Regions from separate parts of the Spirillospora sp. CA-142024 genome, predicted to be linked through region 3. Evidence: riboswitches for the same ligand, from Rfam matches in the RefSeq annotation. Region 3 holds a riboswitch; each other region holds the start of a gene.
What was found. A riboswitch is a leader RNA that binds a small molecule or an ion and turns the genes downstream of it on or off. The one in region 3 is predicted to bind cobalamin.
Positions count from the first base shown of each region.

Region 1: it holds a riboswitch for cobalamin, as region 3 does, so the genes downstream of both, ACQPZP_RS42230 (ribonucleoside-diphosphate reductase subunit alpha) here and bluB (5,6-dimethylbenzimidazole synthase) in region 3, are expected to answer to the same signal.
Region 2: it holds a riboswitch for cobalamin, as region 3 does, so the genes downstream of both, cobN (cobaltochelatase subunit CobN) here and bluB (5,6-dimethylbenzimidazole synthase) in region 3, are expected to answer to the same signal.

Region 1 covers NZ_CP192077.1:8,899,107-8,904,582, reverse strand. Annotated here, with positions in the region: gene ACQPZP_RS42240 (YcnI family copper-binding membrane protein) at 1-561, opposite strand, end outside; gene ACQPZP_RS42235 (MFS transporter) at 641-1,291, opposite strand; cobalamin riboswitch at 1,387-1,606, shown strand; gene ACQPZP_RS42230 (ribonucleoside-diphosphate reductase subunit alpha) at 1,698-4,049, shown strand; gene ACQPZP_RS42225 (ribonucleotide-diphosphate reductase subunit beta) at 4,067-5,044, shown strand; gene ACQPZP_RS42220 (aldo/keto reductase) at 5,103-5,476, opposite strand, start outside.
Region 2 covers NZ_CP192077.1:5,763,811-5,769,286, reverse strand. Annotated here, with positions in the region: gene ACQPZP_RS27650 (alpha/beta hydrolase) at 1-386, shown strand, start outside; gene ACQPZP_RS27645 (class I SAM-dependent methyltransferase) at 386-1,159, shown strand; cobalamin riboswitch at 1,238-1,361, shown strand; gene cobN (cobaltochelatase subunit CobN) at 1,415-5,005, shown strand; gene ACQPZP_RS27635 (cobyrinate a,c-diamide synthase) at 4,960-5,476, opposite strand, start outside.
Region 3 covers NZ_CP192077.1:1,280,289-1,285,764, reverse strand. Annotated here, with positions in the region: gene ACQPZP_RS06365 (sensor histidine kinase) at 1-157, opposite strand, end outside; gene ACQPZP_RS06360 (glycosyltransferase 87 family protein) at 291-1,460, shown strand; gene bluB (5,6-dimethylbenzimidazole synthase) at 1,369-1,983, opposite strand; cobalamin riboswitch at 2,019-2,214, opposite strand; gene ACQPZP_RS06350 (hypothetical protein) at 2,243-2,767, opposite strand; gene ACQPZP_RS06345 (hypothetical protein) at 2,808-3,200, opposite strand; gene ACQPZP_RS06340 (hypothetical protein) at 3,197-3,472, opposite strand; gene ACQPZP_RS06335 (hypothetical protein) at 4,005-5,021, shown strand; gene ACQPZP_RS06330 (hypothetical protein) at 5,411-5,476, shown strand, end outside.

The sequences.
Region 1 (5,476 bases), 1.7 Mb from region 3:
CAGGCCGGTCGCGTCGCCCGAGCCCTTCGGCAGCAGCTTCAGCGCCGGGGACGGGTGCTCCGGCTCGGCGGCGCCCTCGGCCGGTGCCTCCTCCCACTTGACGACCTCGCCGTCCGAGTACGTCTGGTCGGCCTTGAACACCAGCTGGTCGGTGTCCGTCGGCAGCGGCCCCATGGAGACGTCGAACTCCTGGAACTGGCCCGACTCGATCTTGCCGCCGGTCCAGGTGATCTTGGTGACGGCCTCGGTCAGCTCGCCGCCGTCGGTCTTCACCGGCTTCGGCAGCTTGGACTTCTCGACCTTCGCCGTCCAGCCGGGCAGCGGGCGGACCGACACCGACGACAGCGGATGGTCGGCCGGCAGGTTCACGACGAGCTCGGTGGTCGACGCGTCGTCGCGCTCGTTCGGGACGCGGAACGCGACCTTGGCGTACGAGCCCTGCTCGGCGGTCTTCGGGTTGACGGTGACGTGCGCGGACGCGGCCGTGGCCAGTCCGATCACGGACACGGTGGCGAGCGAGGCGATGGCGCCCACGCGGCGCGCACGCGGAAGGAAGGACATGACGGAACTCCGTTCGAGTCGTACGGGAATGGCCGGACGCGCCGGTGGACCGGCGTCCGGTGACGTACGGCGCTCTGCCTCAGAGGTGGGCGAGCGCCCTCGAACGCGGCGGGGGACCCCGCCGGACGACATGGTGCCGCAGTGCGCGTCCGGCGCCCGTGACGGCGGTCGCCGTCTGCGCCGTCCGGCGAGGACGCGCCGGAGGCTCGGCCGGTTCGACGGCGAACAGGGCGAGCAGCAGCCTGATCGGACGATCGGCCGCGGCGGCGACGCGCCGGGCGAGCGTCCACGCGGCCCGCTCGCCGTGCCGCAGCCATCCGGCGGCGACCAGCGCGGCCACGCAGTGCGCGAGCGTCATCACCACGCCGTTGCCGCCGTGCCCGGCCGGCACCGGGGCGTCCGCGCCCATGCCGCTCGTCATGGCGGCGTGCACCGCGGGCGTGTGGTGCGCCATCGGGTCGGCGGCGGCCGTGAACAGCGTGTGCAGCGCGAACTGCCCGCCGAGAAGGCCGCCGAGGATCGTCGCCAGCGAGCGCTCGTGGCCCGCCAGCATCAGCGTCACGCCGAGAACCGCGACGAATCCCGCCATCGCCGCCCAGGCCGGGACCCCGGTGCCGCCCGCCAGGACGTGCCCGAGGGTCGCCAGAGTGACGCACACGGTGGCGAAGACCACGGCGCGTGCGGTCCGGAACAGCGGATGCGGGACGGTCGGGGGCATGACGGCACCCATCGTCCCACCATGTGCCGGGTGCGCGCAGCCCACCCCCGGATCCCCGCCGACACGCCCAACATCTTGGGGTTACACAAAGATCGCCAACTACATGTAGGGTTCAACCCCGTGCTGGTTCGCCCCCGCCGTCACGCGGCGGGGGCGTCGTAAGAGGGAACCCGGTGTGAGTCCGGGACTGCCCCGCAGCGGTGAGCGGGAACGACCGCCGTCATCACGCACTGGGCCACGGGGTGGCCTGGGAAGCGACGGCCAGTAGGACGCCTCGACGAGGCGACGCCCGCGAGTCCGAAGACCTGCCAGCAGGTTGTTCGTCCAGTGCCTCGCGGGCAGGCCGGTGGCGGAGCGCGGCATGCCGCCGCGTCCCGTTCGCATGCCTCCGCGAGGCGGCATGCGAGGGGAGATGCACGTGACACAGGCTCTGGTCGCGCCGTTGCCGGCAGGGATCGCGGCCGAGGTCGAGGCGGCCTGCGACGGGGTGCCCGATGTGGACCCGGGGCGGGTTCTCGCCGCCGTCCGGCCGGGTTCACGCGGGGGGACGAACCCCGGGAGGGACGAGCCGGACACGGCGGCGCTGCGGGAACTCGCGATCGGTGAGGCCGCCGCCCTGGTGCCCGCCGAACCCGGGTACTCCAGGGTCGCCGCGCGGCTCCTCGCCCTGCGGATCAGGGACGAGGCCGCGTCCGCCGGCGTACGCACGTTCGCCGAGTCCGTCGCCGCCGCGCACCGGGAGGGGCTTCTGGCGGACGCCACGGCCGCGTTCGTCGCCGCCCACGCCGCCGCGCTCGATGACCTCGTCGACGAAACCGCCGACGACCGGTTCGAGTACTTCGGGCTCCGCACCCTCTACGACCGGTATCTGCTGAGGCATCCGCGGTCGCGGCTCGTCCTGGAGCGTCCGCAGCACTTCCTGCTGCGCGTCGCGTGCGGGCTCACTCATCCCGACGGAGCCGGGGCGGGGGGCGTGGGGGGTCGTCCCCCCTCGGGAAACACGGCCGCGGACGAGGCGGCCGAGCTGTACGGCCTGCTCAGCACGCTGTCGTACCTGCCCAGCTCGCCGACGCTGTTCAACTCGGCGGCCGTGCGTCCGCAGCTGTCCTCGTGCTTCCTGCTCGACTCGCCGCGGGACGAGCTGGAGTCGATCTACGAGCGGTACGAGCAGGTCGCGCGGCTCAGCAAGTACGCGGGCGGGATCGGCATCTCCTGGACGAAGGTGCGGTCGCGGGGCTCGCTGATCCGCGGGACGAACGGGCACTCGAACGGGATCGTCCCGTGGCTGCGCACGCTCGACTCGTCGGTCGCCGCCGTCAACCAGGGCGGGCGCCGCAAAGGCGCGGCCTGCGTCTATCTGGAGCCGTGGCACGCCGACGTCGAGGAGTTCCTGGAACTGCGCGACAACACCGGCGAGGACGCGCGCCGCACCCACAACCTCAACCTGGCCAACTGGATCCCGGACGAGTTCATGCGCCGCGTCGAGGCCGACGGGACGTGGTCGCTGTTCGATCCGAAGGAGGTCCCCGAGCTGGCCGACCTTTGGGGTGACGCGTTCGACGCCGCGTACCGGGAGGCGGAACGGGAGGGGCGGTTCGTCCGGCAGATTCCGGCCCGGAAGTTGTACGGGCGCATGATGCGGACGCTGGCCGAGACGGGCAACGGCTGGATGACGTTCAAGGACGCCGCCAACCGCGCCTGCAACCAGACCGCCGAGCCCGGCCAGACCGTTCACTTGTCGAACCTCTGCACGGAGATCTTGGAGGTGACGGGCGACAGCGAGGCGGCCGTGTGCAACCTCGGGTCCGTGAATCTGGCCGTGCATGTGGGTCCGTCCGGGGTGGACTGGGAGCGGCTCCGTTCGACGGTCCGCACCGCCGTCCGCTTCTTGGACCGCACCATCGACCGGGGGTTCTACCCCACGCCTGAGGCGGAGAAGGCGAACCGCAAGTGGCGTCCGGTCGGGCTGGGCGTGATGGGGCTCGCGGACGTCTTCTTCACGCTCCGCCTACCGTTCGACTCGGACGAGGCCCGTTCGCTGTCGACGCGCATCGCGGAGGAGATCGCGCTGGCCGCGTACAACGCGTCGGCCGATCTGGCCGCCGCGCATGGCCGGTTGCCCGCCTACGACATGACGCGCACCGCCCGTGGTCAGCTCCACATCGACCATTTCCCGGACGCGACGCCGGCCCGCCCGGCCGACTGGGAGGCCCTCCGCGCGCGCGTCGCCGAGGTCGGGCTCCGCAACTCGCTCCTCATCGCGATCGCGCCGACGGCCACGATCGCGTCCATCGCGGGCTGCTACGAGTGCATCGAGCCGCAGGTGTCGAACCTGTTCAAGCGCGAGACGCTGTCCGGCGAGTTCCTGCAGATCAACGGCTACCTGGTGGACGACCTGAAGTCGCTCGGGCTGTGGACGCCGGCCGTGCGGGAGGCGATCAAGAAGGCGAACGGCTCCGTCCAGGGCCTCGTCGACCTGCCGGAGGAGATGCGGACCCTCTACCGGACGGCCTGGGAACTGCCGCAGAAGGCGCTGATCGACCTCGCCGCCGCCCGCACCCCGTACATCGACCAGTCGCACTCCCTGAACCTGTTCATGGAGACGCCGACGATCGGCAAGCTCTCCTCGATGTACGCGTACGCGTGGCGGGCCGGTCTCAAGACGACGTACTACCTGCGCTCACGTCCCGCGACGCGGATCGCGCAGACGACGGTCGCGGCGGCCGTCTGCTCCCTGGAGAACCCCGAGACCTGCGAGGCCTGCCAGTAATGCTCCTCGATCCCGGCATGGACCTGACGTTGCGGCCCATGCGCTACCCCGACTTCTACGAGCGGTACCGCGCCGCGATCCGCAACACGTGGACGGTCGAGGAGGTCGATCTCGCCTCCGACCTCGCCGACCTCGCGCGCCTCACACCCGCCGAGGTGCACCTCGTGAACCGGCTCGTCGCGTTCTTCGCCACCGGCGACTCGATCGTGGCGAACAACCTGGTGCTCAACCTCTACAAGCACGTGAACGCGCCGGAGGCCCGGCTCTACCTGTCGCGGCAGCTATATGAGGAGGCCGTCCACGTACAGTTCTATCTGACCCTCCTGGACACTTATCTGCCCGATCAGGACGAGCGCGCCAAGGCGTTCGCGGCGATCGAGCACATCCCGTCCATCCGCTCCAAGGCGGAGTTCTGCTTCCGCTGGATCGACTCACTCGGTTCCCTGGACGAACTCAGGAACGCCACCGACCGGCGCGCCTTCCTGCTCAACCTCATCTGCTTCGCCGCGTGCATCGAGGGCCTGTTCTTCTACGGTGCGTTCGCCTACGTGTACTGGCTCCGCTCGCGGGGCCTGCTGAACGGGCTGGCGTCCGGGACGAACTGGGTCTTCCGGGACGAGTCCATGCACATGGAGTTCGCGTTCTCCGTCGTCGACACCGTCCGGGCCGAGGAGCCGGAACTCTTCGACGCCGACCTCACCGCCCAGGTCACCACGATGCTGGAGGAAGCGGTCGAAGCCGAGCTGAACTTCGCCCGCGACCTGTGCGGGGACGGCCTGCCGGGCATGAGCGCCGACGACATGCGCGCCTACCTGGAGTACGTCGCCGACCAGCGCCTCACCCGCCTCGGCCTGCCCGCCCGCTACGGCACCGCGAACCCGTTCGCGTTCATGGAGCTGCAGGACGTCCAGGAGCTGTCCAACTTCTTCGAACGCCGGGTCTCCGCGTACCAGATCGGCGTCGAAGGCAGCGTCACGTTCGACGAGGCGTTCTGACGGACTCCCCCTGAGGGCCGGACGGCCCGCCCCGCACGGGGACGGGCCGTCCTGCACGTCATTTGTCGAGGTTGGCCAGGTAGGACTCGTTGCCCTGGGCGCCCGCGGCCGCGTCCCGCGGGACGATGTCCTCCAGCCGCCTGAAGACCGAGGCGTCCAGCGTGAGGTCGCCCGCGGCGGCGTTGGCGCGGGCGTTGGCCGCCTTGCGGGTCCCCGGGATCGGCAGGGCACCGCGGTCGATCACCCAGGCCAGCACCAGCTGCGCCGTCGTGACGCCCTGCTCGGCGGCGAGCGTGGCCACCCGGTCCGCCAGGGAGACGTTGCGTTCCAGATTGCCGCCCTGGAAGCGGGGGTTGCCGCGCCGCCAGTCGCCTTCCTCAAGGTCGGCTGCGGTGCGGACCGTACCGCCGAGGAGCCCGCGGCCGAGCGGGC
Region 2 (5,476 bases), 4.5 Mb from region 3:
TGCCGGGAGAGGCGCCCGCCGACTACTCGGCCGGTACGGGATACGACCGGGAGGAGCGGGACCGCTACGACGATGTCGTCGCCCTGTTCTACCAAGATGTCCCGCCGGAGCTGGCAGCCGAGGCGCTGAAGCGGGGGCGCGCCCAGTCCGAGGCGAGGATGGGGGAGCCGTTCCCGCTGCGGGCCTGGCCCGACGTTCCCACGCGGGTCCTGATCTGCCGCGACGACCGGGTGTTCCCCGCCGGATTCCTTCGCCGCGTCGCCCGGGAGCGCCTGGGCATCACCCCCGACGAGATCGACGGCGGGCACACCCCGGCGCTGAGCCGCCCGCACGAGCTGGCAGACCGTCTTGAGGCGTACGCCGCCGAGGAAGGACCGCTCCGCTGATGGACGCCGGCGGTTACGACGCCGAACTGCGGCGGCACGACGAGGTACTGCGCCGGGCCTGGGGCATCCGGCCCCACGACCACGTCCTCGACATCGGATGCGGGACCGGGCAGACCACCCGGCAGGCCGCGCGCGCAGCCCAGGCGGGCAGCGCGCTCGGGGTCGACGTCTCCGCGCCCGCCATCGAGCGTGCCCGTGAGCTCGCCCGGACCGAAGGGCTCGGCAACGTCGCCTTCGAGCACGCCGACGCGCAGGCCCACCGCTTTCCGGACCAGCACTTCGACCTGGCGATCAGCAGGTTCGGCACGATGTTCTTCGCCGACCCCGTCGCCGCGTTCGCCAACGTCAGGCGGGCGCTGCGCCCGGCCGGGCGGCTGGTGATGATGGTCTGGCAGTCCCACGAACGCAACGAGTGGGACGTCGCCATCCACCGGTCCCTCGCAGGACCCGAGGGGCCGGTGGCCGTGCCTGCCGGACCGGATCCGTTCTCGCTCGCCGACCCGCCGACCGTGAAACAGATCCTGGGCGCCGCGGGGCTGACCGACATCACGTTCACCGACGTCCACGAGCCGGTCTACTACGGTCCGGGCGTGCCCGCCGCCCTCGACTGGGTCCGCGGCTTCACCAGCACCAGCGAGACGCTGAAGCGGCTGGACCCCGCTGCCGCGGCGCGAGCGGTCGGGCGGCTGCGCGAGACGCTCTCCGCACACCTGGGCGACGACGGTGTCAGGTTCGACTCCCGCGCCTGGATCATCACCGCCCGTCGCGGCTGACGGCGCACGAAAGGACGCCGGCCGCGGTTTGCAGGCGGGCCGCGCTGCCGTACGCTTCTGCCCAGGCGATGGCAATGGGAGGAAGCCGGTGCGAATCCGGCGCGGTCCCGCCACTGTGACCGGGGAGCGAACCCCGCTTGAGGCCACTGTCCGCAAGGACGGGAAGGCCGGGGCGAGCATCGATCCGGAAGCCAGGAGACTCCTGCCGTCGCGACACCCGCGACCGGGGCGAGGACCCCAGGGGGAGGAACGACCGTGTCCGCTGGCACCGTCCTGCTGCTGTCGACGTCCGACACCGATCTGCTGAGCGCCCGCGCGTCCGGCGCCGCCTACCGGCTGGGCAACCCGGCGCGGCTCGCCGTGGACGATCTGCCCGAGCTGACCGAGGGCACCGATCTCGTCGTCGTCCGCCTGCTCGGCGGGCGGCGGGCCTGGGAGGACGGCCTCGACGCGCTCCTCGCGGGCCCCCGCCCGGTCGTCGTCCTCGGTGGCGAGCAGGCCCCGGACGCCGAGCTGATGGAGCTGTCCACTGTCAGCGGCGGTGTCTGCGCCGAAGCGCACGCCTATCTCGCCCATGGCGGGCCCGCCAACCTCGCCGAACTGCACGCCTTCCTGTCCGACACCGTGCTGCTGACCGGACGCGGGTTCGCGCCGCCGGCACCGACGCCCACGTGGGGACGGCTCGGCCGCGAGGCCCGCACCCAGGACGGCCCCGTGATCGGCGTTCTCTACTACCGCGCCCACCACATGGCGGGCAACACCGCGTTCGCGGAGAAGCTGTGCGAGGCGATCGAGGACGCGGGCGGGCAGGCCATGCCCGTGTTCTGCTCGTCTCTCCGCACCGCCGAGCCCGAGTTGCTCGACACGCTCCGCCGGGCGGACGCGCTGGTCGTGACCGTGCTCGCGGCGGGCGGGTCCAGGCCCGCGACGGCCGGGGCGGGCGGCGACGACGAGGCGTGGGACGTCGGGGCTCTCGCCGCGCTGGACGTCCCGATCCTTCAGGGGCTGTGCCTCACGACGGGCCGCGCCGACTGGGAGGCGAGCGACGACGGCCTGTCGCCGCTGGACGCGGCGTCGCAGGTCGCCATCCCCGAGTTCGACGGACGCATCATCACCGTCCCGTTCTCCTTCAAGGAGATCGACGAGGACGGCCTCACCGTCTACCGGGCGGATCCCGAGCGGGCCGCGCGGGTCGCCGGGATCGCCGTCCGGCACGGACGCCTGCGGCATGTCCCGCCCGCCGGGCGGCGCGTCGTCGTGATGCTGTCGGCGTATCCGACCAAGCATTCCCGCGTCGGGAACGCCGTCGGGCTCGACACTCCTGCGAGCACCGTCCGGCTGCTGGCCCGGCTCAGGGACGAGGGGTACGACCTCGGCGAAGGCTTCCCGGGCGTCGCCGCACAGGACGGCGACGCGCTCATCCACGCGCTCATCGCGGCCGGAGGGCAGGACGAGGACTGGCTCACCGAAGAGCAGCTCGCGGGCAACCCCGTCCGCATCGCCGCCGCGTCCTACGAACGCTGGTACCGCACTCTCCCCGCGGACCTGCGGGAGGAGATGGAGCGGCACTGGGGCCCGCCGCCCGGGGAGCTCTTCGTGCAGGACGGCGACATCGTGCTCGCCGCCCTCCGCGCCGGCAACGTCGTCGTCATGGTGCAGCCACCGCGAGGCTTCGGGCAGAACCCGATCGCGATCTACCACGACCCGGACCTGCCGCCGAGCCACCACTACCTGGCCGCGTACCGGTGGCTGTCGGACGAGTTCGGCGCGCACGCGATCGTCCACGTCGGCAAGCACGGCAACCTGGAGTGGCTGCCCGGCAAGGCGGCGGGCATGTCGGCGTCGTGCGGCACCGACGCCGCGCTCGGCGACGTCCCGCTCATCTACCCGTTCCTCGTCAACGACCCGGGCGAGGGGACGCAGGCCAAGCGGCGCGCGCACGCCGTCCTCGTGGACCACATGGTCCCGCCGATGGCCCGCGCGGAGACCTACGGCGACATCGCCCGCCTCGAACAGCTCCTCGACGAGCACGCCACGATCGCCGCGATGGACCCGGCGAAGCTGCCCGCGATCCGCGCGCAGATCTGGACGCTGATCCAGGCCGCGAAGCTCGACCACGACCTCGGCCTGGACGACCGCCCGCACGACACCGAGTTCGACGACTTCCTCCTGCACGTGGACGGCTGGCTGTGCGAGGTGAAGGACGCGCAGATCCGCGACGGGCTGCACGTCCTCGGCCAGGCGCCCGAGGGCGCGACCCGCGTCGACCTGGTGCTGGCCATGCTCCGCGCCCGCCAGATGTGGTCGGGACGCGAAACGCTGCCCGGTCTGCGTGAGGCGCTCGGTCTCAGCGAGGACGGCGGCGAGTCGCTCGCCGACGTGGACGCCGCCGAGGCCACCGCCCGCTCCCTCGTCCAGGCGATGGAGGACGCCGGCTGGGCCGTGGAGGCCGCAGCCCGGGTCGCCGGGGCCGTCCCCGCCGACCGCCGCGAACCCGTCGAGCGCGTCCTGGAGTTCGCCGCGACCGAGGTCGTCCCGCGCTTGGCGCGGACGTCCGACGAACTCGACCACCTCCTGCACGCCCTGGACGGCGGCTACATTCCGGCGGGCCCCAGCGGGTCGCCGTTGCGCGGCCTCGTCAACGTCCTGCCGACGGGCCGGAACTTCTACTCGGTGGACCCGCGCGCCATCCCCAGCCGCCTCGCGTGGGAGACCGGGCAGGCGATGGCCGACTCGCTCCTGGACCGCTACCGCGCCGACCACGGCGAGTGGCCGCGCTCGGTGGGCCTGTCGGTGTGGGGGACGAGCGCGATGCGCACGGCCGGCGACGACGTGGCCGAAGTGCTGGCGCTGCTCGGCGTCCGCCCGGTCTGGGACGAGGCGTCCCGCCGCGTCACGGCGCTGGAGCCGATCCCGGTCGCGGAGCTCAAGAGGCCGCGCATCGACGTGACCGTCCGCATCAGCGGCTTCTTCCGGGACGCGTTCCCGCACGTCGTCGCCATGCTGGACGACGCCGTCCGGCTGGTCGCCGGCCTGGACGAGCCCGGCACCGACAACTACGTCCGGGCCCACGTGAAGGCCGACCGCGAGCAGCACGGCGACGAGCGGCGGGCCACGCTGCGCGTCTTCGGGTCCGCGCCGGGCGCCTACGGGGCCGGGCTGCTGCCGCTCATCGACAGCCGCAACTGGCGCGACGACGCCGACCTCGCCGAGGTGTACGCGGTGTGGGGCGGCCACGCCTACGGACGCGACCTGGACGGCGTCCCCGCCCGCGCCGACATGGAGAGCGCCTACCGGCGGATCGCCGTCGCCGCCAAGAACGTCGACACCCGCGAGCACGACATCGCCGACTCCGACGACTACTTCCAGTACCACGGCGGGATGATCGCGACCGTCCGCGCGCTGACCGGCCGGGCCCCGGAGGCGTACGTCGGGGACAGCACCCGCCCGGACGCCGTCCGTACCCGCACCCTCTCGGAGGAGACCGCGCGGATCTTCCGGGCCCGCGTCGTCAACCCGCAGTGGCTGGCCGCGATGCGGCGGCACGGGTACAAGGGCGCGTTCGAGCTGGCCGCGACCGTCGACTACCTGTTCGGCTACGACGCCACCACCGGTGTCATGGCCGACTGGATGTACGACAAGCTCACCGCCGCCTACGTCCTCGACGAGGAGAACCGCGAGTTCATGGCGGAGTCGAACCCATGGGCGCTGCACGGCATCGCCGAGCGGCTGCTGGAGGCCGCCGAACGCGGCATGTGGGAGCATCCCGACCCGGAGACGCTCCAGGGGCTCCAGGAGGTCTACCTCAAGACGGAGGGAGACCTGGAGGACGACACGAGCCGCTGAGCCGCCTCCGGGCATCCCGCCCAGTGCAGGTGGAGGTAGGACGCGGTGATCCGTTCGTCCCCGAACCCGTCGGAGCCGTCCTTCCAGCGGAACAGCGGATCCGCGTCGGTGGTCAGGGCGGTCCGGTGGAACTCGTGCCCGCGGAACCGCTCGCCCGGACGGGTCAGCGGCGACTCCGCCACCGCGACCGCCTCCCGGTATCCCAGTGTCAGCCGGGACGTCATCCGCGCACTTCCCGGGACGCGCCCGCACATCCTCTGCCCGTCGAGCCGCTCGCACAGATAGAGGAGCCCGGCGCACTCGGCGGCGATCGGGCCCGGGAACGCCGCGACCTCGGCGAGCAGCGGCGCGTTGGCGGCCAGGCCGGCGGCGTGCACCTCCGGGAACCCGCCGCCGATGACGAGCGCGCCGGTTCCGGCCGGGAGCCTCTCGTCCCGCAGCGGGTCGAAGACGGCCACATCGGCGCCCGCC
Region 3 (5,476 bases):
CGGTGAGACCGGCAGAGAGCAGGACCTCCAGTTGGTCGCCGTAGTTCCCTCTTGAGACCGTGAGGAACAGGACGCCGGGATAGAGGAGGGCCCCGGACCAGGCCAGGACCGCCCCGGCGGTGAGAGGGGGCTTCCGGGTCCCCGGCAGGGCTGACATGCGCCGATCGTAACCGGCGCCGCCCCTCCCGCACATTGGCCCGGAGGCGTAATCCCACGGGCTACAAGCGCCTTTCCCGAATGTGTCCGGCGGCCCGATGTCCGCCGCCAGCGGCCACGACACCGTTGTCCGCATGAAGCGCTGGGTGTCATTGTTTCTGGCTCTCGAAATCCTGGCGATCGTGGTCTTCTCCGCCGCCTACGACTCGCTGGACTTCCATATCTACTGGCTGGGCGGAGACGCCGTAACGCACGGCGCGCGCCTCTACCAGGAGCAGCTCGCCGACCATTGGTACACCAATACGCCTTTCATGGCGGCGCTGTTCACTCCGCTTGCCGCCCTGCCACTCACTCTGGCCCGGATGCTGTGGCAGCTGGCATCACTCGCGGCCTTCATCTGGGCCTGCCGGGCGACATTGAAAATGACCGGCCGCCACGTTCCCCTGGTGGCCGTCGTAGCCGCGGGCCTCCTCCTGCAACCGGTCTGGCAGTCGTTCTTCCTGGGGCAGGTCAACCTTTTCCTGCTGGCCCTCGTCCTCGCGGACCTGCACCGCGTCGCACTCGGCCGCCCGGCCGGGATCGGCATCGGCATCGCGACCGCGATCAAACTGACCCCGGCCGTCTTCGTCGTCCTCCTCCTGCTGACACGGAGAACGAAGGACGCGGTCACCGCCACCGCCGCCTTCGCCGTCTGCACCTTGCTCGCCTACGCCATCGCCCCGGACGCGTCCCGCCTCTATTGGCTGCACACCTTCTACGACACCTCTCGCGTGGGCGTCCCGTACATCAGCAACCAATCCCCCTACGGCGCGCTGACCCGCATATTGCGGGGAACGGCCGAGGTCGGCGACTGGTACACCGCCATCCCGCTGACGATCGGTGTTCTCGGCCTCACGGTCGCCGCCATCTGGGCAAGGCGCGGCGACTGGCTGAGCGCCACAGCGGTCACCGGCGTGACCGGCCTGCTGGTCTCCCCCATTTCCTGGGCGCACCACTGGGTCTGGATCGTCCCGGCCCTGGCGGTGCTGCTCCGAAACGGCAACCGGAAGACCGCCGCCTGCACCTTCACCCTCTTCGCTCTGTCGCCCTTGTGGTGGACGCCCCACAACGGCGACCCGCGCGAGTACGGCGTCAACCTCCTGACCCCGGTCGCCAACTGCTACCTGATAGCCGGCCTGGTCTTCCTGACCTGCATGACGATCCGCCTTCGGATCACCACCGGTCGTGGTGGACGGCGGCCTCCAGAGCTCGTCGGTGCCGCCAGCCGTGCCGTTCCAGATCCGGCGTCCGTTCGAGGTGGGTGACCGGGCCTAGGCAGAGCCACGCGACCGGACGAATCCCCTCGGGAATGCCGAGCAGGTCACGAAGGTACGTCTCCCGATAGAACGACACCCAGCCGACCCCCAGGGCCTCGGCGGTGGCGGCGAGCCACAGATTCTGGATGGCCAGGCAGACCGAGTACAGTCCCGCGTCGGCGATCGCGTGCCTGCCGAGAACCGCCGGACCGCCGCGCTCCGGGTCATAGGTGACCACGACCGACAGGCTGGACTCCAGCACCCCGTCGATCTTTATCCGGGCGAAGACGTCGGCGGCGGCCCCGGTCAACGTGGCCGCGAAGGCGGCGCGTTCGGACTGGACGTGGCCATGAAAGGCGCGCCGGATGGCAGGGTCGCCGACGAGGATGAAATCCCAAGGCTGGGACAGCCCGACACTCGGCGCGGCGTGCGCGGCCGTCAGGACCCGGTCGAGGACGTCCCGCGGAATCGGTGCACCGGTGAATTCGGCGCGCACGTCACGGCGGCGGTGAATGGCGTCGTAGATGTTCATGGGCAGGCTCCCGCTGCGTCGGGCCGCCGCGAACGGCGGCCGCGTGGAGCGAGGCCGGTCTTCGGACTCCCGGATCGACGCTCGACCGCCCGCCTTCCCGGCCGTACGGCCAGTGGCTGCGCGAACGCGCCTGGGCGGCAGCTCCCCGGTCACCGCGGCGGGCCCGTGCCGGACTTCCACCGGCTTCCCGATTCTCCCCCGCATGGGGGCACCCCGCGTCAGTTCATGCCATCCGGAACCCTACCCGGGCAACCACTCCTCAGAAGGCGGCCACCTCGGGATAGTGCCGGATGAAGTCCGCCCGGGCGATGTCCGCCTCGGACGCGTCGATCGCGATGGCGATGTGTCCGCGGCTCGCATGGAGGGACCAGTCACCGCCCGCGTCGCGATAGGCGCTGAAGGCGGCGGCGAACTGCTCCGCCGTCCCGATGACGGCGTCTGACAGGTAGGCGGCCGAACCCTCGCCGGAAAGCGGGGAGGCGCCCAACCTGCCGACCGATTCGAGGACGCCCGTCTCCCCGGCGGCCGAGAAGAACTCCGTGAGTTCGTCGGCGCTCGCGGCGTCGGGGGCGATGGGGTGCACACCGCCCGCCCTTTCCGGCTCGCCGTCCGACAGGGCGAATCCGGCGGCGACCTGCCTGTCGTCGACCTCCAGACCGAAGACCCTCTGTATCGCCTCGGCGCCCAGGCTGAACGCCTTGACCTGATGGTCGGAGTGGTCGCGCGGCTTGAGCTCCTGCGTCTCCGGCGCGAACGCCACCCCGCCCGCCGCCATCAGATCCATCAGATGCCCGTGCTGCAACGATCACAGAACCAGCCGCCGATCACCACCCCTCCACGACCACGAGCGAGCCGAGCAGCCGCCGCAGCAGGCCACCGCGGGGCCGCCGCTCGATCCGCCTCGCCCGCACGGCCTGACGCCGGGTCGGGGGCCTGGAGTGCACGGCCGGACGGGACGCCCGGGAAGGTGGGGGCGCGCCCCGTCCGGCCGTGCGGTTCTGGAGGGACGCGTACCGGCCGGCGTGAGCGCGGCGGGTCAGCTCGTGCAGCAGGCGCCCGAGCGTGGCCGGGTCGGGGGCCTCGACCAAGCGGTCACCGGTCATCGCCCACCAGCTCCCCGTGTACTCGCCCAGCCAGACGCAGCAACCGGGGAAACGGCGCGCCAGCTCGGCCGCGACCCGCTCGGGGTCGAGTTCGGCCGCCGCCCACGGCGTCACCGCTCGTCCCCGGACAGGTAGCCCAGCACGAACACGGCCGCGTCCGTGACCCGGTCGGCGGGCGCGATCGGCTCGCCCCACGATGTGAAGTACCAGAGCCCCGCACCGTCCTCGTCCCGGGTACGGCAGGAGATCGTGTCGCCCGTGTGTTGTGTGCAGCAGCTCTTGACGTGCGGGTTCCTCACTCGGAGCCCGTCGGAGTCCAACTGGACGTCGAGCTTGCGCGCGGCCAGATGCGCGGCAAGCGCCGCCAGCCGGACCTCAGGGGTCATACCATCGTCCACAGCCAGGACCTCTTTTCCTGGTCAGGCCCCGACCCACATGGTGTGTCAGCACCGGGTCGGGGCCGCTTTCGTTTCCGGGGGACGGGACGCACCTCAACTCATCCCGCGACTCTCAGTAAATCGACGTCACAGGGCGCGAGAAAAGATGAGAATGCGGAGACAGACCCGGAGACACCCGGAGACTCGAAAGTCTCCGGGTCCACAAAGGGGGCACATGCCAATGACTGCCCAAAATCCCCCAATATGGGCAGCCCGCCTCCGCTTCGAGCGTGAAGCGCGAGGCTGGAGTAAACACGAGATGGCCAGGCAACTCCTGAGAACGGACGGCCTGAAGCAAGGAAACCCGGCCAACCTCGCACGTCAGATCTACGACTGGGAGAAGGGCCAGAATTTTCCTCGCGACTGGGCCAACGCCTACGCAAAAGCGTTCAAATTAGACCCTTCAGACCTCTTCTCAACCGGGGAGGCGCAAGGGGCATCCTCTACCTATGACCCCGACTGCGAGTTCGAGGACGACGACGTGAAGCGCCGTGCCCTGCTCGGCCTCCTCGCCACCACCGCCGCGGCGGCGCCCTTCGTCCGCGACGCCGAACACCTCCGGGCCGCTCTCACCGGAACCCTCACCACCCAGGCCACGACCCGCGACGCCGACGCCTGGGAACGGGTCGCCTTCGACTACGCCCACGAGGCCGGTTTCCTCCCGCCCGAGCAGGTACTCCCCGAGATGCTCGCCGACCTGTCCGAACTCGACCTGCTGATAGCTCGCGCGACAGGCAGCGTCCGGCCACGCCTCATCCGGACGGCGGCGCAGCTCTCCATGTTCACCGCCATCTCCCTGACCGGCCTCGGCGACGTGCGGGGCGCACGCCGATGGTGGCGAACAGCCGTCCGCGCCGCCGACGAGTCCGGCGACATGCTCATCGCCTCCCACGCCCGCGCGCGAGAGGCGGTGTACGCGCTCTTCGACAACCGCCCCGAGCAATCAGTCCTGGATCTCGCCGATGAGGCCATAGCGATCAGCCACAACACGCCCTGCCCGGGACTGGCCGGGGGGCACGCAGCCAGAGCACAGGCACTCGCCCAGACAGGTCGTCACACCGAAGCGCTGGAGGCTCTGGACGACCTCAAGCGCGTGTTCGACCGGCTACCCGACCGCATCCGGGATGATCAGGAGACCCAGTTCGGCTGGTCGATCAAGCGGATGCACCACACCGCCGGCTTCGTGCACACCCACATCGGCGATCACAAGCGGGCTCGCCAGGCCCAGGACGAGGCTTTGGCCGCCTACACGTCCAAGAGCGTGCTCGGGCCCGCGCAGGTCGAGATGTACCGCGCGACGACGCTCATCCAGGAAGGCGACGCCGACGCGGGGGCCCAGCATGTGATGAGCGTCCTGGACCGGCTACCCACCGCCCACCGCAGATCCCAAACCGTCCGCAAGAACGCCGTGACCGCACTCGCGATGGCATCGCCCAAGGACGCCCGGAGACCCGCCGTGCGGGACGCCTACGCGATGCTCGCCACCGCTGCGTCCTAGCGAACTGACACCCAGCCAACGATCGGTCAACGACAAGTGCGGGTGCTCCAGAGTGGGTTGATGCCGCCCGCGCGGTCGGTGCGGCCGGTCATGTCCGCATGCCTCTCCAGCGGACGACCGGGACCGTGGCAAGCGTGCGCTGCGGGCGATCGAGACGGGCTGCCGGCCGTCCTGCAGCCCGTGGCTCGCCGGGGGCGTCATCGTCCTCATGGCCGTGGTCGGGTCGGCCGAGCGCTGCCACTTACCGCCCCGAGGACCAGGGTCTATAGCTGATTGATAGCTGTCTGAAAGGGCGGTCCGTGTATCCAGATGGCAGCGATCCGCGCAGCGGCGGATCACTGGCACGGGGAGAGAATGTGACAACGAAGCGGGTCGGCAGAATCGGGGGCATGACGGCGGTGGCCGCCGTCATCGCGGGCCTCACACTCGCCGGAGCGGGCACGGCGCACGCCGAC